Regions from separate parts of the Kitasatospora sp. NPDC127067 genome, predicted to be linked through region 3. Evidence: riboswitches for the same ligand, from Rfam matches in the RefSeq annotation. Region 3 holds a riboswitch; each other region holds the start of a gene.
What was found. A riboswitch is a leader RNA that binds a small molecule or an ion and turns the genes downstream of it on or off. The one in region 3 is predicted to bind thiamine pyrophosphate.

Region 1 (10,130 bases), on a different contig from region 3:
CGTCGACTGGACCGCCCCCGGTGTCGCCGACCGCTACGCCGACCAGTTGCTCGCCCACGTCGACGCGGCCGGCCTGGGACTGCGCGAGCGGGTGCTGTGGCGGGTCGTGCGCACCCCGGAGGACACCCGCCGGGAGACCGGCGCGCTGTTCGGCTCGGTCGCCCGCCCGGTGCTCGCGGGTTCGTACGCGGGGCTGCACGCCGCCAACGATTCGCCCGTCCCGGGCCTCTACCTGGTCGGCGGCAACGCCCACCCCGGCGGCGGCCTCGCCCGCGTCGGCATGTCGGCCTGCATCACCGCCGGGCTGATCGGCCCGGCGTAGGGCCCGGCGGCCCGGCCCGGTCGGCCTCGACTGCCGGGCCCTGCCGGGTCAGCCCTGGTGCCAGGTGTTCTGCTGCTGGTAGCCGTAGTTCTGGTCGTACGCCGGCTGCTGCGGGATGCCCTGGACCTGTGGGTCGGGCTGCGGCTGCCACTGCTGCTGGGGCTGGGCGTTCGGGTCCCAGGTCTGCTGGTGCTGCGGCTGCTGGTAGCCCGCGTACGGGTCCTGCTGCTGGTCCTGCTGCTGCGGGTAGCCGCCGTACGGGTCCTGCTGCTGGGGGTAGCCGCCGTAGGACTGCTGCTGGTCGTAGGCGTAGGCGGGCTGCTGCTGGGTCTGCCACTGCTGCTGGTCGTAGCCGGACTGGTAGGCGGCGGCGTACGGGTCCTGGTGCTGCTGCTGGACCTGCTGCTGCTGCTCGTAGTACCCGGGGGCGTAGACGCCGTCCTGGGCGAGTTCCTGCATCTCGAAGGCGGCGGTCCGCTCGACCTCGGGCACCTCGTCGGGCACCTCGACGGGGACCGGCGCGGAGGTCCGGGTCTCCTCGACGGCGCTGACCTCGCCGACCCGCTTCCTGGCGACGGCGACGGCCGCCACCGCGGCGGCGCCGCCGGTCAGGGCGCCCAGGAGCGGCACCTTGGCGAGCGGGCCGGGCAGGCTGCCGTCGGCCTTCCGCAGGGACCAGCCGGCCTGGTGGCCGCGCTTGACCGCGAGGGTGACGAAGGTCTGGCCGACCGCGAACAGCGCGGCGCCGGCCCCGATCACCACGACCGAGCCGAGGACCATCCCGGCGGCCACGCCCAGGAAGCCGGCCAGTGCCAGGACCCGCCAGTGCAGCGGTGCCCGGTTCTGCAGCAGCACCTCGGCGACCAACCAGAGCGCCACCACCGCCAACGCGGTGTACAGCAGCAGGTATCCGATGCCCATCCGCCCGCTACCTCCAGTCGCGTACCCGCGCTCGTGCGCCGCGCGTGTGCGGCGACTGTACCGGTTCAACGCCCGGGGTACCGCATCGCGTTCCCGCCGCCCCGGACGACGGCCGCACACGACCGAGCCCGTCAACGTCGGTGCGGTGACGGGCTCGTGAACACCCGGCGTCGGCGCTGCGCGGGCGCGGGTCCGGCCCGCCGGTCAGCGCTGGTGCAGCCCCAGGTTCTGGTAGATCTCCAGCGTCGCCGTCGAGTGGTTCAGCGTGATGAAGTGCAGACCGGGCGCGCCCTCGGCGAGGAGGCGCTCGGCCATCGCCGTGGCGTGCTCCATGCCGATGGCCCGCAGCGCCGCCGGGTCGTCGATGGCCGCCCGCAGGCGGGCCTCCAGGTCGGCGGGGAAGGCCGAGCCGCTGAGCTGGGGGAAGCGCTCCAGCTGCTTGGCGTTGGTGACCGGCATGATCTCCGGGATGATCGGCGTCTCGCAGCCGGCGGCCGTGACCCGGTCGCGCAGCCGCAGGTAGTCGTCCACCTCGAAGAACATCTGGGTGATCGCGTAGTCGGCCCCGGAGCGGATCTTCGCCACGAAGTGCCGGATGTCCTCGTCCCAGTCGGTCGAGCGCGGGTGCATGTTCGGCGAGGCCGCGACGCCGACGCAGAAGTCGCCGATGCCCTTGATCAGCTCCACCAGCTCGTACGCGTAGGTGACGCCCTCGGGGTGGCTGACCCACTCGCCCATCGGGTCGCCGGGCGGGTCGCCCCGGACCGCCAGGACGTTCCGCACGCCCTGGTCGGCGTACTGGCCGATGATGTTGCGCAGCTCCGCGATCGAGTGGTCCACCGCGGTGAGGTGGGCGACCGGGGTCAGGGTGGTCTCGGTGGCGATCCGGCCGACCATGTTGACGGTGCGCTCGCGCGAGGAGCCGCCGGCGCCGTAGGTCATACAGACGAAGTTCGGGTCGAGCGGTTCGAGCCGACGGATGGCGTCCCAGAGTTTCTGCTCGCCGACCTCGGTGCGCGGCGGCATGAATTCGAAGGAGAAGGAGCGCTTTCCGGCCGCCAGGAGGTCGCGCACCGTCAGTGCGCGATCCGTTCTCGTGGAAGCGATACCGAGTGCCATGCTGGCAGGCTATCCGGCGTTCGAAGGGGCCGGACAACCGTATTCCACCTATTGAGACAAGAGATGGAAGACGTTCCGGTTCGCCCCGGCCCCGTCCCGCGGCGCCTCCCCCGAGCCCCCGCGGGGCCGCTCGCACACCCGTTCCCAGCCGCACCGTTACGCTTGCTGCACCCCAGAGAACCAGCGGAGCCCCATCGTGACCTCGTCCAGCACCCGGCCGGCCAACCCCAGTGCGGCCAACCCCATTGACGTGGAGGACGTCCGCACCCGCGTCAACACGGCGCTCGCCGCGTTCATGGACGGCCAGTCCGTGCTGCTCGACAAGATCTCGCCCCGGCTGGCCCCCGCCGCCGACGCGCTGCGCGACTTCCTACTGGACGGCGGCAAGCGCCTGCGCCCGGCCTTCTGCTACTGGGGCTGGCGCGGCGCCGGCGGCCCGGCCGGGGGCGCCACCGGTGAGGCGATCGCCAACGCCGCCGCCGCCCTGGAGCTGCTCCAGGCGAGCGCCCTGGTGCACGACGACCTGATGGACCGCAGCGACACCCGCCGCGGCCTGCCCTCGGTCCACCGCCGCTTCGAGGCGCTGCACCGGGACAGCGGCTGGCGCGGCGACCGCGAGCAGTACGGCACCTCGGCCGCGGTGCTGCTCGGCGACCTGCTGCTGATCTGGTGCGACGAGCTGTTCCTGCGCTCCGGCCTGGAGCCGGCCGCCGTCCTCGCCGCCAAGCCCGTGTTCGACCTGATGCGCACCGAGGTCATGCTCGGCCAGTACCTGGACGTCCTGGAGCCGGTGGCCGGCGACTCGACCGACGAGGGCGCGCTGGACCGGGCGCGGACGGTGCTGCACTACAAGTCCGCGAAGTACACCATCGAGCGGCCGCTGCAGGTGGGTGCGCTGCTGGCCGGTGCCGGGCCGGAACTGGTCGAGGCCTACGGGGAGTTCGGGCTGCCGCTGGGCGAGGCCTTCCAGCTGCGCGACGACCTGCTCGGCGTCTTCGGGGACCCGGCCGTCACCGGCAAGCCGGCCGGGGACGACCTGCGCGAGGGCAAGCGCACCCTGCTGGTCGCGCACGCGATGCGGGGCCTGCCGGCCGCCGACGCCCGGCACCTGGACGAGCGGCTCGGCGCGCCGGACCTGGCGGCCCCGGAGGTCGCCGAGCTGCGCGCGCTGGTCGCCCGCAGCGGCGCGCCCGAGCTGGTGGAGCACCGGATCGAGGAGCTGATGCGGCAGTCGCTGGCCGCGCTGGAGGCCGCTCCGCTCGCCGACGACCGGGCCCGTACGGTGCTGCTGGCCCTGGCCGAGGCCGCCACCGTCCGCAAGTACTGACGGACGGCGACGGCCCCGGGGGCCTGCGGGCCCCCGGATCCCGCTGATCCGGGCCGGTCAGAGCGCGGCGCGCACCCGGCGGGACAGCTCGGCGGCGGCCGCCCGCGGATCCGCCGCGGCGGTGACGGCCCGCACCACGACGATCCTGCGGGCACCGGCGGCCAGCACCTCGTCCAGGTTGCCGAGGTCGATCCCGCCGATCGCGAACCACGGCCGGTCGGTGTCCTGCTTCGCCGCGTACGAGACCAGGCCGAGGCCCGGGGCCGGGCGGCCCGGCTTGGTCGGGGTCGGCCAGACCGGGCCGGTGCAGAAGTAGTCCGTACCGGGTTCGGCGATCGCCGCGTCCACCTCGGACTCGGCGTGGCAGGAACGGCCGATCAGCACGTCCTCGCCGAGGATCGCCCGGGCGGCCGGCACCGGCAGGTCGTCCTGGCCGAGGTGCAGCACGTCCGGCCGGGCCGCGTGGGCGACGTCGGCGCGGTCGTTGACGGCCAGCAGCTTGCCGTGCCGGCGGCAGGCGTCGGCGAAGACCTCCAGGGCCTCCAGCTCCTGCTTGGCCTCCAGACCCTTGTCCCGCAGCTGGACGATGTCCACCCCGCCCGCCAGCGCCGCGTCCAGGAACTCGGCGAGGTCGCCCTGCTCCCGGCGGGCGTCGGTGCACAGGTAGAGCCGGGCGTCGGCCAGCCGGGTACGCAGCGTGTCCGCCGCCATCAGATCAGCATCGCCTGGGCGCGGCGCTTCACCTCGGTGCCGCGGTTCTCCCGCAGCGCCTGGATCGGGCTGCCGGGCAGCGACGGGTCCTCGGTGAAGAGCCACTCCAGGATCTCCACGTCGTTGTACCCGCAGTCCCGCAGGACGGTCAGGGTGCCGGACAGGTGCTTGACCAGGCCCGGGCCGTCGATGAACGCCGCCGGGACCTGCAGCGACTTGTTCGGCCCGCGCCGGACGGCGATCAGGCCGCCGTTCTTGACCAGGTCACGCACCTCGGTGACCCGGACCCCCCACTGCTCCGAGATGTCGGGCAGGTACATCCAGTCGGTGACCAGGGCTTCAATCTTGCTTTCGATCTCACTCACGCCACCAGACTGCCACCTCCGCGGCCCACCGCGCACCAGGCACTACCCCGCGACGGCCGACTTCAGCGGCACCGCCGGGTCGCCCGCGCGGGCCGGATCCAGGGCCGTACCGCGCTCGATCAGCCTCCGCCCCTGGGTGAGGTCGCGCGGCCGGTCCACGGCCAGCAGCGCGCTCGGCACGCCGTCGCGCAGCCAGAGCACCGACCAGTCGCCGTCCCGCGGGGAGCCGCGCCACAGCAGCTCGTCGCCCTCGGCGTGCCGGCCGGCGTACTGGACCATCCGGCCGAACTGCTCGGACCAGAAGTACGGCACCGGGTCGTAGGCCGGCGCGTCCGCGCCCAGGAGCGCTGCGGCCACCGCCTCGCCGGACTGCAGGGCGTGGTCCCAGTGCTGGACGGCCAGCCGGGCACCGGCCCGGGCCGAGGGGTAGCTGACGCAGTCGCCGGCCGCGAACACGCCGGGCACCGAGGTGCGCAGCCGCCCGTCCACCACGACGGCGCCGGCCGCGTCCAGCTCGACCCCGGAGCCGGCCAGCCAGCCGGTCGCGGGGCGGGCCCCGATGCCGACCACCACCTCGTCGGCGGGCAGGTGCGAGCCGTCCGCCAGCAGCACCGCGCCGGGCTCGACGGCGGCCACGCCGACCCCGCAGCGCAGGTCGACCCCGGCCCCGGCGTACCAGGCGGCCATCGCCGAGCCGACCTCGGTCGGCAGTGCGCCGGGCAGCGGCGCCGGGCCGGCCTCGACCACGGTCACCTCGCAGCCCGCCGCGCGGGCCGCGGTGGACACCTCGGCGCCGATCCAGCCCGCGCCGACCAGCACCAGCCGCAGCCCGGGGCGCAGCAGCGCGCGCAGCGCCAGGGCGTCGTCCAGGGTGTGCAGCAGGTGCGCGCGCTCGGCGCCGGGCAGGGCCCGCGGGACGGCGCCGGTGGCGATCACCAGCGAGCCGTACGGGAGGTCGCCGCCGTCGGTGTGCAGCACGCCGGGGGTCAGTCCGGTGGCCCGGCGGCCGGTGAGCAGCTCGATGCCGAGCTGCCCGTAGTCGATGTCCAGGGCGGTGGAGTCGGCCTTGCCGAGCAGCACGTCCTTGGAGAGCGGCGGCCGGTCGTACGGCGCGTGCGGCTCCTCGCCGACCAGCACGATCGGCCCCTGCCGGCCGCCCTGCCGCAGCTTGAGGGCGCACTGCGCCCCGGCCAGCCCGGCTCCGACGACGACCACCTGATCCGTTCCGCTCAGCTCTGCCACGCCCGTCACTGTACTCAGCGCGACGCGGCGGCCTGCGGGCCGTCCGCCCGCTGTACGGGCCTTCGGCCGGGCCGACCCCCGGCGTTAAGGTGGGGGCACCACACGGGAGCCCGGCGCACCGGGCTGAGAGGCGGGCTGGCACGGCCTGCGACCGTCCGAACCTGATCCGGGTCATACCGGCGAAGGGAGAAGAGCAGCTTTGTCACGCTTGCCATCAGGCGCCCACGCCGACGTGCTGGTGATCGGCGGGGGCGTCATCGGCCTCGCCGTCGCCTGGCGCGCCGCGCAGCGCGGGCTGCGGAACGTGATCGTGGTCGACCCCTCCCCCGGCGGCGGGGCCGCCGGGGTCGCGGCCGGGATGCTCGCCCCGGTCACCGAGCTGCAGTACGGCGAGGAGCCGCTGCTGCGCCTCGGGATGGCCTCGAACGAGCGGTACGCGGCCTTCGCCGCCGAGCTCTCCGAGGCGAGCGGCGGCCGGGACACCGGCTACCGCCGCTGCGGCACCGTCGCCGTGGCGCTGGACTCCGACGACCGCGAGGAACTGCGCGAGCTGCACGCCTTCCACCAGCGGCTCGGTCTGGACTCGACCTGGCTGACCGGCCGGGAGGCCCGCAGGCTGGAGCCGATGCTCGCCCCCGGCGTGCGCGGCGGCCTGCACGTCGCGGACGACCACCAGGTGGACCCCCGGCGCCTGCTCACCGCCCTGGCCGCCGCCTGCGAGAACGCGAACGTCCTGCTGCACCGCGCCGAGGCCGTCGAGCTGCTGGTCGAGGACGGCCGCGCGACCGGCGCCCGGCTCTCGACCGGGGAACGGGTGGGCGCCGGACAGGTCGTCCTCGCCGCCGGCCCGCACAGCCACCGGCTGCCCGGCCTGCCCGACGGTGTGCTGCCCGCGATCCGACCGGTGAAGGGGCAGGTGCTGCGGCTGCACGTCCCGGACGCCTACCGCCCGTTCCTGTCCCGCAACGTCCGCGCCGTCGTCCGCGGCCGGCACCTGTACCTGGTGCCCCGGGAGAACGGCGAGCTGGTGGTCGGCGCGACCACCGAGGAGCAGGGCTACGACACCACCGTCACCGCCGGCGGGGTGTACGAACTCCTGCGCGACGCCCACGAGTTGGTCCCGGGAATCACCGAACTCCCGCTGCTGGAGACCTCCGCCGGGCTGCGCCCCGGATCGCCGGACAACGCCCCGCTGCTCGGCCCGACGTCACTGCCCGGGCTGGTCGCCGCCACCGGCCACTACCGCAACGGCGTGCTGCTCACCCCGGTGACCGCCGACCTGGTCTCCGAGTACCTGGCCACCGGTGAAGTCCCCGAAACGGCAAGGCCGTTCACGCCCCTGCGCTTCTCCCCCGAACCCCCCGCTGCGAAGGCCTCCGCATGACCGAGATCGCCCCGAACGAGATCACCCCGAACGAGATCGCCCTGACCGTCAACGGCGAGCCCCGCCGGGTGTCCGCCACGACCACCCTCGCCGAGGTGGTGGCCGCCGTCAGCGCCGCCAACACCGGTGTCGCCGCCGCGCTCAACGAGGCCGTGGTGCCCCGCGGTTCGTGGCCCGGGACGGCGCTGGCCGGCGGCGACCGGATCGAGATCCTCACCGCCGTGCAGGGAGGCTGAACCATGGCCGACGACCTTCTGACCATCGCCGGGACGGCCTTCTCCTCCCGGCTGATCATGGGCACCGGGGGCGCCCCCAGCCTGGAGGTCCTGGAGCGCGCGCTGCTCGCCTCCGGCACCGAGCTGACCACCGTCGCGATGCGCCGGGTCGACGCCACCACCCAGGGCTCCGTGCTCGACGTGCTGACCCGCAACGGCATCCGGGTGCTGCCCAACACGGCCGGCTGCTTCACCGCCGGCGAGGCCGTGCTGACCGCCCGACTGGCCCGCGAGGCGCTCGGCACCGACTGGGTCAAGCTGGAGGTGATCGCCGACGAGCGCACCCTGCTGCCCGACCCGATCGAGCTGCTGGACGCCGCCGAGACGCTGGTCGACGACGGCTTCACCGTCCTGCCGTACACCAACGACGACCCGGTGCTGGCCCGCAAGCTGGAGGACGTCGGCTGCGCGGCCATCATGCCGCTGGGCTCGCCGATCGGTTCGGGCCTGGGCATCCGCAACCCGCACAACTTCCAGCTGATCGTGGAGGGTGCGGGCGTCCCGGTGATCCTGGACGCGGGCGCCGGCACCGCCTCCGACGTGGCGCTGGCGATGGAGCTGGGCTGCGCCGCGGTGATGCTCGCCTCCGCGGTGACCAGGGCTCAGGACCCGGTGCTGATGGCCGAGGCGATGCGGCACGCCGCCGAGGCGGGCCGGCTCGCCCACCGGGCCGGCCGGATCCCGCGCCGCTTCCACGCCGAGGCCTCCTCCGCGATGGCCGGCCGGGCCGATCTGGACGCCCGCGAGCGCCCCGCGTTCTGAACCGTCGCGCATGTCACAAGCCGGTCCCGGAGGCGGTGTCCTCCGGGACCGGCCGTCCCGGGCGGCTCTAGACTCTCCGAGTGGACATGGCACTGCACGACCCCTTGATCGGCGCCCTGCTCGACAACCGGTACCGGGTCGAGCAGCGCGTCGCGACCGGCGGGATGTCCACCGTCTACAAGGGCACCGACACCCGTCTGGACCGCGTGGTCGCACTCAAGGTGATGCACCCTTCGCTGGCCGGCGACGAGGGCTTCACCGCCCGCTTCATCCGCGAGGCCAAGGCCGTCGCCAAGCTCACCCACCCCAACGTGGTCACCGTCTTCGACCAGGGCGCGGACGGCGGCCACGTCTTCCTCGCCATGGAGTACGTGCCCGGCCGCACCCTGCGCGACCTGCTGCGCGACCGCGGCGCGCTGTCCGTCCGGGCCGCTCTGGACGTGCTGGAGCCGGTGCTGGCCGCGCTCGGCGCCGCCCACCGGGCCGGGCTGGTCCACCGCGACGTCAAGCCCGAGAACGTGCTGATCACCGACGGCGGCCTGGTCAAGGTCGCCGACTTCGGCCTGGTCCGGGTGCTCGGCACCGCCGACGGCGCGCCCACCTCGACCACCACCGCCACCGGCGGCACGGTCATGGGCACCGTCTCCTACCTGGCCCCCGAGCAGATCCTCCCGGACGCCCCGACCGACCAGCGGGTGGACGTCTACGCGGCCGGCATCCTGCTGTACGAGATGCTCACCGGCCGCCGCCCGCACACCGGCGACAATCCCGTCCAGGTCATGTACAAGCACCTGCACGAGGACGTCCCGGCCCCCTCCTTGGTCGCCCCCGCCGTCGGCCCCGAACTGGACGCGATAGTGGCCGGCGCCTGCGCCCGGTCCGCCGACGCCCGCCCGTACGACGCGGTCGAGCTGCTCGCCGCCCTCCAGCGGGTGCGCCGCACCCTCACCCCGGCCGAGCTGGACGCCGAGCCGCCGGCCTCCACCCGGCCCGGCCCGCGCTACCCGACCACCGAGCCGACCTCGGTGGTCCAGCCGCTGCCGCGGCCCGCCGACGCCCCGCCGACCGAGCGCACCAGCGTGCTGGACATGCCGCCGGAGCTGATGGACGAGCTGCTCGCCGAGCCCCGCCCGTACGACGAGCCGACCCCGGTGCAGCGGCGCCGGCCGGCCACGCCGCGCCGCCGTCTCCCCCGCGGGCCGCTGATCTGGACGGCCGCGGTGGCCGCCCTGGTCCTGGCGATCGGCGGCGCCACCTACGGGATCTCCGAGGGGCTGTACGGCGCGGTGCCGGGCGTGCTCGGCAAGGACCGGGCCGAGGCGCAGCGGGTCCTGGACAAGGAGGGCCTGCACGGCAGGTTCGTCGAGGTGTTCAGCGAGTCCGTGCCGTCCGGGCAGGTGATCTCCGTGGATCCCGGGGTGGGGGCGCGCACCCGCAAGAGCGACAGCGTCACCGTCACCGTCTCCAGGGGCCCCAAGCGGATCGCGGTGCCGGACCTCGCCGGCAAGAGCTCCGCCGACGCCGCCTCGGCCCTGGCCGGCGCCCAGCTGACCAGGGGCGGCGTGACCGAGACCTACGACGACACCGTGCCCGAGGGCTCGGTGATCAGCAGCTCGCCGGCGGCCGGGCAGCTGCTGCAGGAGAACTCCGCGGTCTCGCTGGTGGTCAGCAAGGGCATGGTGCCGGTCCCGAACGTCACCGG
Region 2 (10,130 bases), on a different contig from region 3:
AGAACGAGGGAGGACGGCGGCGGTGAAGCTCTTCCGGCTGGACGGACTGGACGCCGAACGGGCGGCCAACGACGGTGCGTACCTGCGGTTCCTGCGCGAACCGCGGATGTCCGCCGGGCTGTACGCGCTCGCCCCCGGCGACACCGACACCCAGACCGCGCACGACCAGGACGAGATCTACCAGGTGATCAGCGGTCGGGCCGAGCTGACCGTCGGCGCCGAGACCGCCACGGTCGGCCGCGGCACCGTGGTGTACGTGCCGGCCGGCACCCCGCACCGGTTCCACCACATCACCGAGGAGCTGCGCGTCCTGGTGGTGTTCTCCCCGCCGGAGGACTGAGCGCCCCGCCGGTTAGGGTCGGCGTCATGAGCACCAAGACGCTGACCGAAGAACTCTGGGCGGCCATCGAGCCGGTGTACGCCGAGATCCTCGCCCACCCCTTCCTGGCCGGGCTCACCGACGGCACCCTGCCGCGCGCGGCCTTCCGCCACTTCGTCGTCCAGGACTCGCACTACCTGCGCGACTACGCCCGCGCGCTCGCCGTCTGCGCCGCCAAGGCGCCCGGCGAGCAGGACGTCCGGGCCTTCGCCGACGACGCGGTCGGCGCGCTCGCCGCCGAGCAGGGCATGCACGCCGAGTTCCTGACCGCCTTCGGCGGCACCGCCGAGGAGGCCGCCGCCGAGCCCGTGCTGCCCACCACCCGGGCCTACACCAGCTACCTGCTGGCCACCGTCTACGGCGGCTCGTTCGCCGAGGCGGTCGGCGCGGTGCTGCCCTGCTACTGGATCTACGCCCGGGTCGGCGAGGCGCTGCTCGCCCAGGGCTCGCCCGACCCGCTGTACAGCAAGTGGATCGCCACCTACGGCGACGAGGCCTTCCAGTCGGTGGTCCGCCGGGCGCTGGCGCTCACCGACCGGCTCGGTGAGGAGCTGTCCGCGGCCGAGCGCCGCAAGGTGGTCGAGCACTTCGTGACCACCTCGCGCTACGAGTGGATGTTCTGGGACGCCGCCTGGCGCGGAGAGCGCTGGCCGGTCTGAAGCCGCGCGGGTGCGGCCGCCCGCCGTCCGCCGTCCGCACGGCACCTGTACGACGGGCGGACGACGGGCGGGCGGTGCCCGGTCAGCCGGTGACGAAGTAGCCGGTCAGGTCGGCGACGACGTTCACCGGGCCGCCGTGGTTGAAGACCGAGTAGGTGCCCCCGCCGGTGACCCCGGTGGTCACCGAGTTGGCGACGGTCTGCCCGGGTTCGACGTTCACGGTGGAGGTGTTCGGCGGCAGGCCCCCGCCCGGGAACACCGTGAGGTGGCCGGAGTCGGTGACGTCGGTGATCGTGACGTTGGCCTCGACACCCAGCACGTTCGGGACGGAGCCGTCCGCGGGCACGGCCTGGACGGTCGTGGTCGCCCCCTGCTGGAGCTTGCCACCGGTGATCCGGGTGTCGAGGTTGCGGACCGGCGTCGTGAGCGCGCTGAACAGGCCCCTTCCGGACGGCCCGTAGTAACCGACGACGTCGACGATCACGTGCACCCAGCCGGCGCGGTTGTAGACGTCGATCCGCCCGTCCGCGCCGACCGGCACCACGACCTGGTTCGCGACCGTCGATCCCACCGGGAAGTTGACGTTCGAGCCGTAGGCGGGCCGCTGCGTCCCGCTCGGGTACGCGGTCAGGAAACTGTCCCAGGAGCCGTCCGTGGTGGTGACGTTGAGGACCACCGAGGTGGCGTCCGCGGTCCCCAGCTCGGGGCGGGCGACCTGGTAGCTGCGCACCGCGTCGCCGCCGAGCCGCCCGGTGCCGTCGCTGCGGCTGTCGGCGATCCGGGTCGGGGTCAGCGGGCCGTACTTGTCGGTCGCCGCGGTCCGGTAGTACCCGACCACGTCGAGCACGACATGGGCGGTGCCCGCGTTGTTGTAGACGTTGATCCACGGGGCGCCCCGACCGACCGGACCGACCGCGATCGTGACCAGGTTGGAGATGGTCTGGCCGGCCTTGAAGTTGATGCTGGAGGTGGCGGGCTTGGTGCCGGCCGGGCCGGCCTTGGGGGCGAGCGTGACGAAGCCGTCGGCGGTCGGGTCGGTCACGGTGAGGTTGACCACCACGGCCGTGGCGTCGGTCGGCACGGCGGAGCCGCAGTACATCGGCGGGTGGTTGCCGCAGCGCTGCGAGACCGGGGTGCTGTAGTACTCGCCTTCCTTGAGCGGTCCGAAGTGGTCGTGCGACGGGGTCTGGTCGTAGGAGCGGGTGTCCAGGATCCGGGTCGGGGACATCCCGACGAACCCGGCCGGTGCGGTCACGTCGGCGGCGGCGGTCACGGCCGCCGGTGCCGCGGTCGCCGGGACCGCGGCGAGCGCCGCCACGGTCAGGTTGAGCGCCGCGAGAGCGGCGGTGGACACGGCTGTTCTGGCCCGCATGATCAGGTTCCCCCCTGGTCGATGGCACCGGACGGGTGTTCTTCCGGCACTGGTTGGACGCTTGGGAACGCCGGGGGTTGTACGCCGCCGGACGAATTCTCGGGGGTCACCCGGGGGGTCGGGCTCGGGGTGATCTCGGGGTTCTCTCCGGGCCGTTGGGCCTCGTTCCGGCACTCGCGCCACCGTACGATCGAAGTACCGAAAGCAAGCGGGATGCGGCACCGGACGGCGGCCGACCCGAGGGGAGAAGAGGAACCGACATGGCTGAGCTCTGGAAGTCGCTGCCCTCCTGGGTGCGCAACATCGTCATCCCGGTGCTGGTCCTGGTGCTGGCCTGGAACATCGTCGCCTTCGTGTTCGGCGTCGTCGGCGCCCTGCTCTCGATCGTGATCAAGCTGCTGGTGGTGGTCGGCATCGCCGCCGCCGTGGTGGTCCTGGTGAAGAAGGCCGCCAAGAGCTGACCCACCACCCCGTAACGCCGCCCTGAGGCCCGGCCCCCACGAGAGGGGGACCGGGCCTCGGCCGTTCTCCGGTATCCGATCGGCTACTGGTTGCGGTAGTAGCCGAAGAGGTCGACGACGACACCGGTCGCTCGACGGGACGGGGTGACCGGCTCGTGGGGCGCTCTGGACCTGCGGCGATCGGCTCGCTACGGTGTTGGGCGTCGTGTGCAGGCAACACCGCCTGCGACGCGGGAGCTCGGAGCACCGGGCTGAGAGGACGCTGACCGGGACGTCGACGGACGGACCGACGGCTGCGTCGACCGCAGGAACCTGACCGGGTAATGCCGGCGTAGGGAGTAGAGGTCAGATGACCACGTTCGAAGCACAGCCGCAGTCTGCCCAGGGCGCCCCCAGCAGCGAGCGCACCGGCTACCCGACCCCGGCCTGGCGCAAGTCCTACCGCGAGGGGTCGCGTCCCGACCTGCGCGTTCCGTACCGCGAGGTGCGGCTCACCAACGGCGGGTCCGTCCCGCTGTACGACACCTCCGGCCCGTACACCGACCCGTCCTTCGAGCCCGATGTGCGGCGCGGCCTGCCCGCCCTGCGGGACGCCTGGATCCGCCAGCGCGGCGACGTCGAGGAGTACGACGGCCGCGAGCCGCGCCCCGAGGACGACGGGATCAAGCACACCTCGCCGCGCGGCGGGAACCTGCGCAACCTGGACGCCGTCTTCCCCGGCCGGCCGCGTCGCCCGCTGCGCGGTCGCGGTGGCGCCGCCGTCACCCAACTCGCCTACGCCAAGCGGGGCGTGGTGACGCCGGAGATGGAGTTCGTGGCGCTGCGCGAGGGCCTGGCGCCGGAGTACGTGCGCGCCGAGGTGGCCCGCGGCCGGGCCGTCATCCCGGTCAACGTGAACCACCCGGAGGTGGAGCCGGCCGTCATCGGCACCAACTTCCTGGTGAAGATCAACGCCAACATCGGCAACTCCGCCGTCACCTCCTCGATCGAGGAGGAGGTGGAGAAGATGACCTGGGCCACCCGCTGGGGCGCGGACACCGTCATGGACCTCTCCACCGGCCGCAACATCCACACCACCCGCGAGTGGATCCTGCGCAACTCCCCGGTGCCGATCGGCACCGTGCCGCTGTACCAGGCCCTGGAGAAGGTGGACGGCAGGGCCGAGGAGCTGAGCTGGGAGGTCTACCGGGACACGATCGTCGAGCAGTGCGAGCAGGGCGTCGACTACATGACCGTCCACGCCGGCGTGCTGCTGCGCTACGTCCCGCTCACCGCGCGCCGCAAGACCGGCATCGTCTCGCGCGGCGGCTCGATCATGGCGGCCTGGTGTCTGGCCCACCACCAGGAGAACTTCCTCTACACCAACTTCGAGGAACTCTGCTCCATCCTGGCCTCCTACGACGTCACCTTCTCGCTCGGCGACGGCCTGCGCCCGGGCTCGATCGCGGACGCCAACGACGAGGCGCAGTTCGCCGAGCTGAAGACCCTCGGCGAGCTCGGCCGGATCGCCCGCGAGCACGACGTCCAGGTGATGATCGAGGGCCCGGGCCACGTCCCGATGAACAAGATCAAGGAGAACATGGATCTCCAGAAGGAGATCTGCGACGAGGCGCCGTTCTACACCCTCGGCCCGCTGACCACGGACGTCGCCCCCGGCTACGACCACATCACCTCGGGCATCGGCGCGGCGATGATCGCCTGGTGGGGCACCGCGATGCTCTGCTACGTGACCCCCAAGGAGCACCTGGGCCTGCCCAACCGGGACGACGTCAAGACCGGAGTGATCACCTACAAGATCGCCGCCCACGCCGCCGACCTGGCCAAGGGCCACCCCGGCGCCCAGGCCTGGGACGACGCCCTCTCCGACGCCCGCTTCGAGTTCCGCTGGGAGGACCAGTTCAACCTGGCCCTCGACCCGGAGACCGCCCGCGCCTTCCACGACGAGACCCTCCCCGCCGAGCCCGCCAAGACCGCGCACTTCTGCTCGATGTGCGGCCCGAAGTTCTGCTCGATGAAGATCTCCCAGAAGATCCGCGACGAGCACGGTGACGGATCGACGGCCGTCACCAGCGAGTTCGGCGCCGAGGCCCTGGCGGGCATGGCCGAGAAGTCGGCCGAGTTCGCGGCCCAGGGCAACCGGGTCTACCTTCCGCTGGCCGACTGACGGCAGGTGTCGAGGCGCTGCGCTGGGACCCCGACGGCGGTGTCCGGCGCAGCGCCGCGCACGTTCGGGTGTGCAGGTGGAATCCGGTGGCCGGATTCTCGGGTGTGGGTCAGAGCCCGAGGATTTCGCGAATGAGGCCGAGCTTGCGCTCCGGGGAGAGATTCTGGGGACGGCCGGTGAGCAGGCCGTTCAGGACCATGGGGACGTCGGAGCCGTCGGGAGCCTGGACGGCGTCGATGACCTGGCAGCGCAGGCCACCGTCCCGGAGGAACACCCACAGGTCGTGTTCCTTCCGCGGCTCGCCGTTCTCCCTCGGGGAGAGCCGCCACGCCGGGAACCAGCCGAGCCCCTCCTCGGTAAGGCGCTCGGCCAGTTCTTCCAGGACGTACTTGCCGAGTCTTCGGTAGCCGACTTCCGCGCGCAGTTCACCGAGGGTGACCCTGAGCAGGCCACCCGCGGCACGGCAGCGCTCGGCCACCGTGTCGGCGTCACCGGCGGCCGCAGTGAGCGCCTCTTCCTGCGGATTCGTTAGGTCGTTCATGATCGGGCCAACGATTGGGATCACGGGGCGATACGTGATTCACCGGCCCGGGCGCGGCCAAGAGGAAAAAACGGTACTGCTATGGCGTTGGCGGCGACCGGGGTAGCCCCCAGCCCCCCAGCCGACAGCTGCCGGCCTTCGGCTGCCAATGGAGTGACAAACCCGCCATTTGGTGCGTAGACGAATGATGGCCGCGGGATGGGGCCATTCCCCGATCGGCGCTGGTGCGTCACTCCGTTGCATCTTTATCACTCTCTTCTTTTCATGTTGTTGTTGCACGGTGTAGTGAGTTGATGACTCTCCATCACCTGCACTGGTCGGCTCCCGATCGTCGAAAGCCCTCCGGCGCGAGTGCGAGGGCGTGAGGCCTGACCGGAAACCACCAGCGGCGCTCCGAATGCCCTCTTCGGGTGACGGAGTTCAACGGCGACAAGAAAGGGTCCTGTCCTATGGCAGTCGATGCCATGTTGTCCGCTCCACCGGGACGAGGGCGTAGACGCGCTCGACTCGCGGGGGCGTCCGTCCTGCTGTCCGGACTGACGTTGCTCGCGACGGCCGGCCTGGTCCCCAGCCCCGCGCACGCCGCAACCGCACCGGTGGGGCTGGGGACTGATACCAGCTATGCGATCCTGGCGGGCTCAACCGTCACCAACACCGGCCCCAGCGTCATCAACGGCGACCTGGGGCTCTTCCCGGGCACCAGCGTGACGGGCTTTCCCCCCGGAGCCGTGAACGGGGTTCAGCACGTCAACGACGCGCAGGCGGCGCAGGCCCAGTCCGACCTCGTCATCGCCTACAACGATGCCGCCGGCCGGGCCCCCACGGCCATCCTGACCTCGCCCGGCGACATCGGAGGGCTGACGCTGACACCCGGTGTCTACAAGGCGAGTTCGTCGCTGAACCTCACCGGGACCGTCACCCTCGACGCGATGGGCGACCCGAACGCCGTCTTCATCTTCCAGATCGGCTCCACCCTCATCACGGCTCCGTCGAGCGTCGTCAGCCTGGTCAACGGGGCACAGCCCTGCAATGTGTTCTGGCAGGTCGGTAGCTCCGCCACCATCGATGTCGACTCCTTCTTCAAGGGCAACATCCTGGCCCTCACGTCCATCAGCGTGAACCACGCCTCGGTGATCGAAGGCCGCGCCCTGGCGCGCAACGGCGCTGTCACTCTGGACGACAACACCATCACGAGGGCGGCCTGCACCGTCGGCCCGCCCGGACCGAGTGGCCCGCCCGGACCGAGTGGGCCGCCCGGACCGAGTGGGCCCGCCGGTCCTCCTGGTGCTGCCGGTTCCCCGGGTGCACCTGGACCTAACGGTGCTCCGGGGGTGGCGGGCTCCCCGGGCGCTCCGGGTGCTCCTGGCCCCAATGGTGCTCCCGGTGCCAATGGTTCGCCCGGCGCTCCGGGTGCTCCTGGCCCCAATGGTGCTCCCGGTGCCAATGGTTCGCCCGGCGCTCCGGGTGCTCCTGGCCCCAATGGTGCTCCTGGCGCCCCCGGTGCCAATGGTTCGCCGGGTGCCAATGGCTCGCCCGGTGCCAATGGCTCGCCGGGTGCTAACGGTTCGCCGGGTGCCAATGGTTCGCCCGGTGCCAATGGCTCGCCGGGTGCCAATGGCTCGCCGGGTGCTAACGGTTCGCCCGGTGCTAACGGTTCGCCGGGCGCCAATGGCTCGCCGGGTGCCAATGGTTCGCCGGGCGCCAATGGCTCGCCGGGTGCTAACGGTTCGCCCGGCGCCAACGGCTCGCCCGGCCCTGCTGGGCCTGCTGGTCCGGCCGGCCCATCAGGTCCTGCTGGTCCGGCCGGTCCTGCTGGTCCGGCCGGCCCGCCCCAGTCTCCAGGCGGTCACGGCGGGCAGGGTCACGGCGGCCATGAGCAAGGTGATCACGGGAAGGACCAGGGCAACCACGTCAACGTTCCGGCCGACCACGGGAACGGCAATGGCGGTCACGAACAGGGTGTGCCGGCCGTGCGTCCGCACGAGTCGGGGCAAGCACTCGCTGCCACCGGCTCCGACAAGTCGATCGTCATGGCGGTCGGTTCGGCGGCCGCCGTCGTGCTGGGAGGCTCAATCCTCATCCTCGTGAGGCGCAGCGGACGAGCCGCAGCTCGCCGTCGGCACTAGCCCTCGCCGTGATGGGCGGCGCGCGTCCGGAGTGGGTCCACTTCCCGCCGACGGACTGACGCTCGACCACGCGTGGCGCTGTCCTGGGCAACAAGCTCTACCTGCCCCTGGTCGACTGACCCGGGACACCTGAGCGCCGCCCCGATCACCTCGGGGCGGCGCTTCGCCGTCTTCGCCGTCTTCGCCGTCCTCGGCTACTTCTCGGCGTCGCCGAAGACCATGCGGTGTCCGCGCGCGGTGTCCATGTACTCACGGACGCGGTGGATCAGCCCGTCACGGAGTTCGAAGACCGGGCAGTAGTCATTGGCGTGGTGAAGACCGCGGAGATTTGATCGGCGTCTTGGCCGGCGAACGCCTTCCAGGCGGCCTGGACGATGTCGTGGCTGCTCATCGAGCCGTGGTCGAGACGGGCGCCGGTCCGGGCGCGGCCGATGAAGCGGCCTCCAGCGTGCGGCGGATCACCGCCGAACCGTGCTCGACGGACTCGGCGATCGGTGCGGCCAGCGCGTCGGGCAGGACATCGGTGTGCCACACGAATCTCGTCCGGCCGCCGGCCTCCGGAAGGGCCTGCATGGACGCGTGGTGGTGGGACGGATGGAGGCTGCCGCCGACGACCGTGTAGGCGACCCGCATCGCCTCGTGGTCGAGGTCGACGAGCCGTTCGAACACGATCGTGCCGTCGGCGAAGGTGACGGTCCGCGTGTCCGAGCTCAGTCGGGTGTCGGTGACGAACCCGGGCGCCAGCCGCTCGTGCACCGCGCCGTAGTCGCTGAGCACCGACCACACCGCCTCGGGGCGGGCGTCGATGACGATTTCCTTGTGGATCGAGGCCATGGGTGATCGACTCCTCGTCAGGCCGAAGCGATGCAGAACAGGTGGCCCTCGGGGTCGGCGAGAACGGTCCACTCGCCTTCGCCGGGCTGGAACTCCGGCTTGGTCGCCCCCGCCGAGAGCAGCTCCTTCACCGTGACCTCGGGATCGGCCACCGTGAAGTCGAGATGGGCGTGCTTCGCGGCGTCGGGCCAGCCGGGCCCCCGGTAGCCGGCGACCCGCTGGAAGGCCAACCGGACCGGCCCCCTGCCGAGTTGGACGAAGTCGTCGTCGGCCTGCCCGAGGTCCCAGCCGGTGACCTTGCGGTAGAACTCGGCGAGGGCCCCGGGATCGGCGCAGTCGATGGTGATCGCGGTGAGCTCCGCGTGGACGGCCATGGATGGCTCCCTTCGTGTCATCACGTGAGCCCCAGCATCCGGGCAATGGCGCCGAAGGTCTTGAAGATCCTTGCGGGCCGTTCTGTCGTACCCGGCGGATACCGTTCGCGGCATGCTGTCCGCATCGACCCTCGCCGCCCGGCCGGAGTTCACCGTGGCCGTGGTGGGGTGCCGTTCCGACCGCGCCCGGTGGTCGCAGCCGGAGACCCGCGACGACCACCGCCTGGTGCTGGTGCGACGCGGCAGGTTCCGGCGGTCGGCCGACGGCACCGACACCGATCTGGACCGGACCACGGCCTACTTGGGCGCGCCCGGCGAACAGGAGCGCTTCGCACATCCGGCCGGCGGCGACGTCTGCACGTCGGTCAGCTTCGAGCCCTCCCTCCTCGGGCGCCCGCCCGCCGCGACGACGGTGTATGTCGACGCGCGCGTCGATCTCGCCCACCGCCGTCTGGTGGCCGCCGCGGCCGCCGGCGACATCGACTACGCGCTGGCGGAGGAGCTGCTCCGCCTCGTCGCGGCCGCGGCCGGTGAGCCGACCTTCCGCTCCCGGCCGGCCGACCGGGCGCTGGCCGCCGCGGCGCGCGAGGCGATCATCGAAGAGGCCCCGGAGGCCGGAGGGCTCTGCGCACTGGCCGCGCTGCTGGAGGTGTCGCCCTACCGACTGAGCCGGGTGTTCTCCAGGGAGACGGGCGTCTCGCTGACCCGCTACCGCAACCGCGTACGCGTCACCCGGGCCATGGACCGGATCGCCGAGGGCGAACCCAGCCTCGCCGCCCTGGCAGCACAGCTCGGCTTCGCCGACCAGGCGCACCTGACCCGCATCGTCCGCGAGCACGTGGGACACACCCCGACGGTGCTGCGTCGGCTGCTTGCCCCGGTTCGCGCCCGTCATGAGCCAACGGGCCGATGAATGTGCCGCCGGACGGGCTTCCGGGAGCGGGTTCGGCGGGGTCGGCGGGGCGCGGGGCGCGGGGTCGACCAAGCGCCGGGTGCCGGGCGCCGTGGGTCACGCGGGCTCGGCGGCGAGCAGGTCGGTGGTGCGGTCCGCGGTGAGCACGCCGAGGATGTAGCCGTCCTCGTCGACGACGGGCCAGACCGCCAGGTGCTTGATCCGCATGGCGATCGCGGCCAGGGTCAGGCCCATGGTCGGCCAGGCGAACGGGCCGCGCTGGTGGGTGGTGGCGCTGATGGCGGTCCGCTCGGTGTACCAGGAGCGG
Region 3 (10,130 bases):
TGTCGCCCGGATGCAAGAATTCCGGCAATTTCGCGTGAGGAAGGTTTGACTGCCGACCAGAGTGATCGGACCGGAGTGATCGGATCGGGAGGATCCGACCGGGCCGTCCGGACACAAGTGACCGGACGGGGCGACCGGTTCGGGCGGGTGCGGCCCCGGGCGGGTGCGGCCCCGGACGCGCCGGCGGATCACCGGCCGAGCTGCGCCAGCACCTCCGCGGGCCGGTTGGTGATGATCGCGGACACCCCGAGCTCCAGGCAGAGCTCGACGTCGGCCGGCTCGTCCACCGTCCACACGTGCACCTCGTGCCCCAGCTCGCGCAGCCTGGTCACCAGCTGCGGGCGGGCCCGCACCAGCTCGATGCCCGGGCCGGCGATCCGCGCCCCGCCCGGCAGCGGCGAGCCCTCGCGCAGCCGGCCGAGCAGCGGCAGGGTCCGCTCGAACAGGAACACCCGCCGGTACTGCGGCGCGGCGGCGGCCACCCGGTTCAGCGCGATCGAGGAGAAGCTCATGATCCGGGCGGACGGGCGGTCGCCGCCCCGGGTCGCGCCGATCCCGAACCGCTCCAGCGTCCGCAGCAGCTCGGTCTCCACCCGGCCGCGGAAACGCACCGGGTGCTTGGTCTCGATCGCCAGGTCCACCGGGCGGCCGCACTCCACCACCAGCTCCAGCAGCCGCTCCAGCCGCAGCACGCCGCGCAGCTCCGGGTCGACGCTGGGGCGGCCGGTCTTCCAGGCGCCGAAGTCGTAGGCCTCCAACTCGGCGAGGGTCATCGCCGAGACGGTGCCCCGGCCGTTGGAGACCCGGCCGATCCGGCGGTCGTGCACGCAGACCAGCGCGCCGTCGGCGGTGACCCGGACATCGCACTCCAGCGCGTCGGCGCCCTCGTCGAGCGCGCGCCGGTAGGCCGCGAGGGTGTGCTCGGGCAGGGCGTGGGAGGAACCGCGGTGGGCGATCACCTGGACGGACGGCACGGTGCGCGCCGCCGGCGAGGACAGGTCTGGGCTGGTCACAGGCCCAACGATAGGCGGCACAGGTGAAGCGCGGACAAAGACGGCCCCAACCTGTGGGGCCGTCTTCCTTCCCGCGGGGCCGTCCCGGCCGGGCCCGCGGGGGCCGGGCCGCCCCCGCTTCGCCCGGTGCGGGGCGGGCTCGCTCAGTGCCGGTCGGCGCGGCGGGAGAGCGGGGTGAGCGCCCAGGTGACCAGGGCGGGCACCAGGAAGGCGAACAGCGAGGCGGAGGTCCACTCCTGCGGGGTGAAGTGCAGCGACTCCTGGGCCGAGGTCCAGAAGTCCGTCCACCAGCCGGCCACCTTGGTCGGCGCGATGAACTGGTAGACCGCGAAGCCCAGGGCCCACGGCAGCAGCATCGGCCAGCGGGACGGCGCGTCGGCGGAGAGGTTCCAGCCGCGCCGTCCGGCGCCGAGGAAGTAGTCCACCACGAGCACCGCCAGCAGCGGCACGAACACCGAGCCGATCAGACCGAGGAAGCCGTAGTAGGTGTCGGTGAACTCGTCGATCCGCAGCGCCAGCACGGTGGTCAGCACGCCGATCGCGCCGGAGAGCACCCGGCGGTCCACCTTCGGCAGCAGGTTCTGCACCGACATCGCCGTCGAGTACACGTTGGCGAAGGACTGGTCCGTCTCGCGCAGCACCAGCACCAGCAGGAACAGCCAGCCGGCCCAGACCCCGAGGAAGGAGTCGAAGATCCGGTTCGGATCGCCTTCCGACTGCAGCAGCGCCATCAGGCCGAGCACGTAGCACCAGACCTGGGCGATCGTGTAGCCGGAGAAGCTGCCCCAGAACGCCGAGCGCGGGGTGCGCGAGTGCCGGGTGTAGTCGGCGGCCAGCGGGACGAAGGAGACCGACACCGCGATCATCGCGTCGGTGGCGCCCAGGAAGCCGTGCCAGTTGCCGGCCCCCGGGTCCGGCACGCCCTGGCGGCCCAGCTGGACGGTGAAGTACACCATCGCCACCGCGACCGCCCCGGCCACGAAGCGGCGCAGCACCGCGATCGAGCCCAGCGGCCAGATGGTCAGCGCCGTGGTCAGCGCGCCCGCGAGCAGGACGAACAGCCAGCGGTAGCCGGTGGTGTGCACGACGGTCTGCGCGCCCGCCGAGATGGTCAGCAGCTCGAACACGCCCCAGCCGATGCACTGCACGATGTTCAGCACCGTCGGCAGGTACGACAGCCGGGTGCCGAACAGCCCGCGCAGGTTCGCCATCGCGGGGGCGCCGGTGCGGGCGCCGATCAGCGAGGCCACGCCGAGCATCGCGGTGCCGACCGCCGTGCCGACCGTGATCGCGGTCACCGCGGCGGCCAGCGACAGCTCGCTGCCGGGGGCGCCGAGCACGGTGGCGGCGGTGGAGAAGCCGATCAGGCTGACGCCCAGGTTCATCCAGAGCGCGAAGTGGTCCCGGAAGCGCAGCGTGCGCGGCGGCTCGGTGTCCAGCACCAGGGGCGCTTCGACGTGCTCGGGGCGCTCCAGGACGGCGGTCGCGCCCGCGGCGGAGGCGTCCGCACCGGGGGCGGGAACGTTCGCGCCCGAAGAAGAGGATGGCGAAGCAGGCGGCATGGCCGATACTCCCTACGCCGGCATTACCCGGACAGGTTCCGGCGGTCAGCGCCCCCTCGACCGTCCGTCACTCGTGTGGCGTACGGTCGACATGCGCACTCTCAGCCTGGTGGGTCCAAGCTCCCGCGTGTCAGTTTGGAGCGACAGGCTAACCGGCACGGGGGCGAACGCCCAAGGCCGAGGGTGTGCGGTCCGCATCGCGGGACGCCCGGCGGGGGAGGGGAGCCTCGGCCGTCGGTGCCGCGTCGGTGCCGCGTCGGTGCCGGCGTCGGGTGTCGGCGTCTGCGCCGGCTAAGGATTCTTATGAGTTCTTCAGAGGGGTCCTTACGGCAATCGAATCGACAGTGCGAAAAACTATGGTCCTTGGTTCTGCCAGCTATGGAGGTCGTCCGTGAGCACCGAGCGCGAGGTTGGGCCCACCGGGCCGCAGGGGGAGCAGCCCGCAGGGCCGGGGGCGGCCGAGTCCGCTTCCGAAGGCCCCGCTCAGGGTGGGCACCAGCCGACCATGGCCTTCCGGCGGGTGCCCGAGCCGGAGTCGGGCGCCGTCGAGGCCGCCCCCGTCGAGGCGGCACCGCCCGTCGACGCCGTCGCGGCCGAGGGTGTCCCGGCCGAGGGCGGGCACAAGCCCACCGTCGCCTTCACCAAGGTGCCCGCACCGGAGGCCCCCGCGGCCCCTGCGGCGCCCGCCGCCGAGCAGCCGGCCGTCGACCCGGTCACCGGCTACATCGACGCACCGCCGCCGGTCCTGCCGCCCGCCCCGCAGGCTCCGGTGGCCCCGCCCGCCGCGCCCGCCCCGGCCGCGGCCCCCGCCGCCCCGGCGCTGCCGCCGGCCGACAACCCGTACGCCACCCCGACCCACGGCGTCCCGGCGGCCGGCGCGCACGAGGGGTACGGCGCCGCTCCGGCCGCCCCCGTCGCGCACGAGGGCTACGGCGCCGCTCCGGTCGCGCCCGCCGCCCCCGCCGCGCACGGCCACCACCCCTTCGGGGCCGGTCAGCCGCTCGGCGGCTGGGGCCCCACCCACGACTCCACCTCCGGCGGCGCGGGCTACCCCGGCGGCCCGGCGGGCCCGCTCGGCTACCCGGCGGACCACCCCGGCGGTCCGGTCGGCCCCGGCGGCCCGCGCAAGAAGCGCGGAGGCCTGGTCGCCCTGATCGCGGCCGTCGCGCTGGTCGCCGGTGTGGCCGGCGGCGTGCTCGGCGTGACCGCCACCGACAGTGCCGACAGGGGCAGCTCCGCGAACGACCACCGCAGCACCACCGTGCAGGCCAGCGACACCCAGAAGAACGAGCCCGCCCCCGGCTCGATCGCCGCCATCGCGCAGAAGGCGCTGCCCAGCGTCGTCACCATCAAGGCGCAGGGCAACGGCGAGTCGGGCACCGGCACCGGCTTCGTCTTCGACACCGAGGGCCACATCCTCACCAACAACCACGTGGTCGCGCCGACCCTCAACGGCGGCAAACTGACCGTCAAGTTCGCCGACGGCAGCTCCTACAGCGCCTCCGTCCTGGGCCACGCCGAGGGCTACGACGTCGCCGTGGTCAAGATCGACAACCCGCCGAAGAGCAAGCTGACCCCGCTGCCGCTGGCCGACTCCGACAAGGTCAACGTCGGTGACGCCACCGTCGCGATCGGTGCGCCGTACGGCCTGGAGTCCACCGTCACCAGCGGCATCATCAGCGCCAAGGACCGCCCGGTGGCCTCCGGCGACGACACCGGCTCGCAGGCCTCGTACATGAACGCCCTGCAGACCGACGCCTCGATCAACCCCGGCAACTCCGGCGGCCCGCTGCTCGACTCCGGCGGCGCGGTGATCGGCATCAACTCGGCGATCCAGTCCAACGCCTCCGCCAACGGCCGGGCCGGCAGCATCGGCCTGGGCTTCGCCATCCCGATCAACCAGGCCAAGTGGGTCGCGGACACCCTGATCAAGACCGGCAAGCCGGTCTACGCCAAGCTCGACGTGCTGCGCAACGACGACTACAAGGGCGACGGCGCGCAGATCCAGACCAAGGACATCCAGGGCCAGCCGGCCGTCACCCCCGGCGGCGCGGCCGACAAGGCCGGCCTCAAGCCGGGCGACGTCATCACCAAGCTCGGCGGCGTGCCGATCGACAACGGCCCGGCCCTGGTCAGCCGGATCTGGACGCACAAGCCCGGCGAGACCGTCGACGTCGAGTACACCCGCAACGGCCAGACCTTCAACACCAAGGTCACCCTCGGTCAGCGCGAGGGCGACCAGTCGTGACCCCCGCCCGCACCGAAACGTGTGCGCCGAACCCCGCCGGACCCGTTAGGCTGACCTCCGCCTGGAGAGCTGCCCGAGCGGCCTAAGGGAACAGTCTTGAAAACTGTCGTGCGGTGACCCCGTACCGTGGGTTCGAATCCCACGCTCTCCGCCGGTAGGAGAACCACCTGCTCAGGGCGGGTGCCGAGTTCGCTCGGCACCCGCCCTCGGTGTTTCCCGGGCGGCCGGGTTGACCCTGACACGGTGGCAGGGGATGGAGTGGGCGCATCATGTTGAACATCGGAGACTTCGCCAGCCACGGCCGGGTGTCGGTACGGATGCTGCGCCACTACGACGCGATCGGGCTGCTGCGGCCCGCCCGGGTGGACCCGGTCAGCGGGTACCGCTCCTACGAGGCGTCCCAACTGGCCCGGCTCAACCGGGTGATCGCGCTCAAGGAGCTCGGCTTCACCCTGCAGCAGGTGCGCGCCGTCCTGGACGAGCAGGTGGACGCGGCCGAACTGCGCGGCATGCTGCGGCTGCGGCGGGCCCAGCTCGCCGAGGCGATCGCCGCCGACGAGCTGCGGCTGGCCCGGGTGGAGGCGAGGCTCCGGACGATCGAGAGCGAGGGGACCATGTCCGCACACGATGTCGTGGTGAAGCGGGTGCCGTCCGTCCGGGTGGCCCAACTGGCCGGTGCGGCCGCGAGTTACGAGCCGGAGGACATCGGCCCGGTGATCGGGCCGCTGTTCGCCGAACTGTGCCGGAGGCTGGCCGCGGCCGGGGTCGAGGCGGCCGGCCCGTCCGTCGCCCGCTACCAGGACGCGCCGGAGGGCGACGGCTCGGTGCTGGTCCTGGTGGCCGTCCCGGTGGGCCCGTCGGTGCGGCCGGGTGAGCACGACTTCGAGGTGCTCGACCTGCCGCCGATCGAGGAGGCGGCGACGATCGTGCACCGCGGCCCGATGGACGACGTGCTGGGCACCGGCCAGGAACTGGCCCGCTTCATCGAGGAGAACGGCTACCGCTCGGCCGGCTACGCCCGGGAGCTGTACCTGGAGTGCCCGGAGGACCGGGCCGGGTGGGTCACCGAGTTGCAGGAGCCGGTGGTCCGGCGGTAGCCGCGCTTGCCCTCGACCGGGTCGAGGGCCCTAGCGTCGCCCGGCATGACCACTGCCACTGCCACTGTCGCTCCGCGGGCCGCGCTGCCGCGGAGGTACCTGCTCTGGCTGGCCGGTGTCCAGGCCGGACTGCTGGGTGACGCCGCGCTGTACTTCGCCCTCGGCTGGGCCGCCTCCGCGCACGGCGGCGGTGCGGCCGGGCTGGTCCTGACGGCGATCACGGTGCCGCGCACCGCGCTGGTCCTGCTGGGCGGCGCGGTCGCGGACCGCTTCGGCGCCCGTCGGGTGATGCTCGCCGGGGACACGGTGATGCTGGTCGCGACCGGTGCGCTGGCCCTGGTGGCGGCCTCCCGGGGGACGCCGTTGTGGCTGCTGGTCGCGGCGGCGGCCGTGATCGGGACGGTCGACGCTTTTTACCTCCCGGCCGGCGGTTCGATGCCCCGCCGGCTGGTGCCCGCGGACCGGCTGCCCCGGGCGCTCGCCCTGCGGCAGGCCGCCGGGCAGAGCGCCGTCCTGCTCGGCGCACCGCTGGGAGGCCTGCTGGTCGCGGCCGGTGGGCTGTCCGGCGCGGCGCTGGCGGACGCGGCGAGTTTCGGGGTCGTGCTGCTGGTCCTGCTGCGGGTGCGGCCCCCGGAGGACGGGCCGTCCGGTCCGCGGGCCGGACTGCTCCGCGAGGCGGCGTCCGGCGTCCGGCTCGCCGTGGCCGACCCGCTGCTGCGGGCCGCCCTGCTGCTCACCGGCGCTGCGGCCGGGGCGCTGCTGCCGGTGGTGGCACTGCTCGGTCCGCTGCTGGCCCGGACACACGGCTGGGCGGCCGGGACGGCGGGACTGGTGGGCGGCGGTCAGGCGGCCGGGGTGCTGGTGGTGGCCGGCCTGATCGCGCGGCGGGGCACCTTGCCCCGGGCGGGGGTGGGGGCGGCGGCCGGGCTCTGCGCGGCCTCGGTGGGGATCGCGCTGCTGGCGTCGGCCGCGGGGCCGGTGGCGGCGGTGGCCGGCAGCGCGGTGGCGGGCCTCGGCTCGGGGCTGTTCGCCTGCCACCTCGGCCCGCTCGTGCTGACCGGCGCGCCGCCGACCCATCTCTCCCGGGTCCAGGCACTGCTGACGCTCGTGCAGAGCCTGGCACTGGTGCTCTCGAACTCCCTGCTGGGCCTGCTCGCGGACGCGGCGGGCGCGGCCCTGCCCACCCTGCTCTGCGCCCTGGCCACCGCCGCCGCCGGGCTCGCCGCCCTGGCCACCCCGGCCCTCCGCCGGGCCTGAGCCACCCCGTGTCCCTCCGTCCGTTCGCCTCCTGTTCCCCAACCGCCCCGCGGCCCACTTGCCCGGCCCCGGTCGTCCGGGCAGAGTGCGGAGGTGGAGGCGGGCGGGCGGCGAGTGGAGGCGGCGATGAGTGATCTGACGGACCGACTGGCGCAGGGCCTCCCGGCGGGGGCCGTCGTGGTGGACCCGGACGTGACCGCCGCGTACCGCCACGACATGGCGGGCTTCTGCGCGGCCGGGCAACCCGCGGTGGTGGTGTTCCCGGAGACGGTCGAGCAGGTGCAGCACGTGCTGCGCACCGCGACCGAGTTGCGCGTGCCGGTGGTGCCGCAGGGGGCCCGGACCGGGCTGTCGGGCGCGGCGAACGCGGTGGACGGCTGCGTCGTGCTGTCGCTGGTGAAGCTGAACCGGATCCTGGAGATCGACCCGGTGAACCGGATCGCGGTGGTCGAGCCGGGGGTGGTGAATGCCGAACTCTCCCGTGCTGTCGAGGAGTTGGGGCTCTCGTATCCGCCGGACCCGTCCAGCTGGGAGTCCTGCACGATCGGCGGCAACATCGGTACCGGGGCGGGCGGGCTCTGCTGCGTGAAGTACGGCGTCACCAGCGAGTACGTGCTCGGGCTGGACGTGGTGCTGGCGGACGGGCGGCTGCTGTCCACCGGGCGCCGGACGGCGAAGGGCGTGGCCGGGTACGACCTGACCAGGCTGTTCGTCGGCTCGGAGGGGACGCTCGGTGTGGTGGTCCGGGCGGTTCTGTCGCTGCGGCCGGCGCCCGCTCCGCAGTTGGCGCTGGCGGCGGAGTTCCCGAGTGCGGACGCGGCCGGGGCGGCGGTCTGCGAGGTGATGGCGCGCGGTCTGACCCCGTCGCTGATGGAGCTGATGGACGCGGTCTCGGTGCGGGCCGTCAACGAGTTGGGTCGGATGGGCCTGCCGGAGTCCACCCGGGCGCTGCTGCTGGTGGCCTTCGACGGGCCGGACCGGGTGGCCGAGCTGGCGCGGGTCGCGGAGCTGTGCCGGGAGGCCGGGGCGACGGAGGTGGTGCCGGCCGAGGACCAGGCGGAGTCCGATCTGCTGCTGGCCGCCCGGCGGATGGCGTTGCCCGCGCTGGACCGGCTGGGCACCACGATGATCGACGACGTGGCCGTGCCGCGTTCCCGGCTGGCGGAGATGCTGAACGGTGTCGCGGCGATCGCCGAGCGGCACGGGCTGACCATCGGGGTGGTCAGTCATGCGGGGGACGGCAACACCCACCCGATCGTCATCTTCGACGCCTCGGACGAGGAGCAGACGGCCCGCGCCCAGCGCTCCTTCGACGAGATCATGGCGCTCGGGCTGGAGCTGGGCGGCACGATCACCGGGGAGCACGGGGTGGGGCTGCTGAAACGGGACTGGCTGGCCCGTGAGCTGGGCCCGGTGGCACTGGACCTGCAGCGGCAGCTGAAGGCGGTCTTCGATCCGCTGGGAATTCTGAATCCCGGCAAGATGATCTGATTTCCACTGAGTCATCTCGTCGGATCAGGCGGAGCCTTCACTCCCGCCGCCCTGGTATGACATTCCGATGGTCTGTGAATGGTCGGAAAGTCGACATGGAAGGGTGATCGAACTTTTCGGGGGCGCGTTCACGGGTTCGCATGCGCCGGGGTGGTGCGACCGGCGGACCGTGTGACGCCGTTTGCGCCGCTCGCCGAGCTGCCCCGATCCTCGGCCGTCCGGGTGAATTCCCAGCTCGGACGGGGTGCATCGACGCATGGTCCGGTTTCGCGGCGGCCATGCGCCGTACGGCTGGATATCACGCTAACGGGGGAAAATCGCTGTGGGAGCTAGTGCTTTGTCGATTTGTTGCGGAAGGCTGTGTTCCGGCGTCGCAGCCCGCAGGTGTTCGTCCGGTCGACGAACCTTGCGCACCTTGATCGACCATTGCCCGGTGAACAGCTCCTTGGAGGCATTCATGGCTCGCAGCCATACCCGTCGAACAGCCGGACTACTGTTCGCCGGCCCACTCGCGGCCGGTCTGCTGCTGGCCGGTGCCGGTGGTGCCGCCGCCGACGACGGCGCGGGTGCCGAGGGCGGCTCCAACGCCGGAGCGGTCTCCAACACCGGTACCGGCAACGTGTTCGGCGGGGTCGACGGCAACTACGTCTCCACCCAGCAGACCGCCACCGGTTCCGGCGGCTCGAACCAGGACAACACCGTCGCGGTGAAGGACAACGCGGGGAACGTCCAGGCCGGTCAGGGCAACAAGGACGTCAACGTCGTCGTCGCCCCGACCTTCAACTGACCGCCGTGATGCGGCACCGGGCACCACGGAAGGCGGGGGCGCCGGACGTGGGTGGCGCGGCTGAGCTGAGCAGCCGCGGACGGGCCCGGACCGGGTCGGAACGGTCGGATCGGTTGGAACGGTTGTAACGGAAACCGAGGTACCACCGCAGTACAGCAGAGGGAACAGCGCATTCGACCGGCCGCGGAAAGGGTCACCGCGAAACCGGCCTCGTGGGCGGTGCCGATGGCGGCACCGCCCACGAGTGTGTCCGGTGCCGGTGCCGGTGTCAGTGCCGGTGCCGGTGCCGGCGCGTCCGGCGCCCGCCCCGGAACCGCCCGCCGCCCGCCCCGGAACCGCCCGCCGCCCGCCCCCGGAACCGCCCGCCGCCCTGCCCGGAACCGTCCACCGAGGGCCCGCGCCCGGAGCCGTGGGTGCACGGCGGTACGGTTGCGCTCCGACAGCGCACCACGTGCCCGGGCCCGAAGGGCCGGCCCGGCCGGGGCGGCGACCGCGGCAATCGGAAGGAAGGGTGCGCGATGGCGGCGGAGGAGGAGGGCCTGACGGGCCCGGGCGAGGCCAGGCCTGCACCGGAGCCCGCGGCGGACACGCGCCCGGAGCCGTCTGCCGAGCCGGTCCACGAGCACCGGTCCGGGCCCAGGTCCGTCCCCGAACTGCTGCTCGGCCGTCCGCCGA

Region 1: linked by a shared signal. The riboswitch ahead of thiO (glycine oxidase ThiO) and the one ahead of ACFWJ4_RS26035 (purine-cytosine permease family protein) in region 3 are both predicted to bind thiamine pyrophosphate.
Region 2: linked by a shared signal. The riboswitch ahead of thiC (phosphomethylpyrimidine synthase ThiC) and the one ahead of ACFWJ4_RS26035 (purine-cytosine permease family protein) in region 3 are both predicted to bind thiamine pyrophosphate.

What each region holds. Positions count from the first base shown of each region.
Region 1 covers NZ_JBHXEM010000145.1:4,807-14,936, forward strand. The annotation lists gene ACFWJ4_RS35730 (phytoene desaturase family protein) at 1-322, shown strand, start outside; gene ACFWJ4_RS35735 (hypothetical protein) at 371-1,243, opposite strand; gene metF (methylenetetrahydrofolate reductase [NAD(P)H]) at 1,448-2,362, opposite strand; gene ACFWJ4_RS35745 (polyprenyl synthetase family protein) at 2,559-3,689, shown strand; gene thiE (thiamine phosphate synthase) at 3,747-4,400, opposite strand; gene ACFWJ4_RS35755 (Rv2175c family DNA-binding protein) at 4,400-4,765, opposite strand; gene ACFWJ4_RS35760 (NAD(P)/FAD-dependent oxidoreductase) at 4,808-6,016, opposite strand; TPP riboswitch at 6,100-6,212, shown strand; gene thiO (glycine oxidase ThiO) at 6,216-7,391, shown strand; gene thiS (sulfur carrier protein ThiS) at 7,388-7,627, shown strand; gene ACFWJ4_RS35775 (thiazole synthase) at 7,631-8,428, shown strand; gene pknB (Stk1 family PASTA domain-containing Ser/Thr kinase) at 8,515-10,130, shown strand, end outside.
Region 2 covers NZ_JBHXEM010000049.1:24,608-34,737, forward strand. The annotation lists gene ACFWJ4_RS20610 (cupin domain-containing protein) at 23-340, shown strand; gene tenA (thiaminase II) at 367-1,038, shown strand; gene ACFWJ4_RS20620 (hypothetical protein) at 1,121-2,410, opposite strand; gene ACFWJ4_RS20625 (DUF5326 family protein) at 2,671-2,871, shown strand; TPP riboswitch at 3,092-3,226, shown strand; gene thiC (phosphomethylpyrimidine synthase ThiC) at 3,221-5,035, shown strand; gene ACFWJ4_RS20635 (hypothetical protein) at 5,145-5,576, opposite strand; gene ACFWJ4_RS20640 (ice-binding family protein) at 5,987-7,702, shown strand; gene ACFWJ4_RS20645 (SRPBCC family protein) at 8,090-8,536, opposite strand; gene ACFWJ4_RS20650 (VOC family protein) at 8,554-8,910, opposite strand; gene ACFWJ4_RS20655 (helix-turn-helix transcriptional regulator) at 9,023-9,823, shown strand; gene ACFWJ4_RS20660 (CBS domain-containing protein) at 9,920-10,130, opposite strand, start outside.
Region 3 covers NZ_JBHXEM010000072.1:26,177-36,306, reverse strand. The annotation lists gene ACFWJ4_RS26040 (glycerophosphodiester phosphodiesterase family protein) at 189-1,013, opposite strand; gene ACFWJ4_RS26035 (purine-cytosine permease family protein) at 1,157-2,575, opposite strand; TPP riboswitch at 2,568-2,712, opposite strand; gene ACFWJ4_RS26030 (S1C family serine protease) at 2,967-4,823, shown strand; tRNA gene ACFWJ4_RS26025 (tRNA-Ser) at 4,887-4,974, shown strand; gene ACFWJ4_RS26020 (MerR family transcriptional regulator) at 5,093-5,920, shown strand; gene ACFWJ4_RS26015 (MFS transporter) at 5,966-7,177, shown strand; gene ACFWJ4_RS26010 (FAD-binding oxidoreductase) at 7,304-8,668, shown strand; gene ACFWJ4_RS26005 (hypothetical protein) at 9,126-9,455, shown strand; gene ACFWJ4_RS26000 (pyridoxal 5'-phosphate synthase) at 9,974-10,130, shown strand, end outside.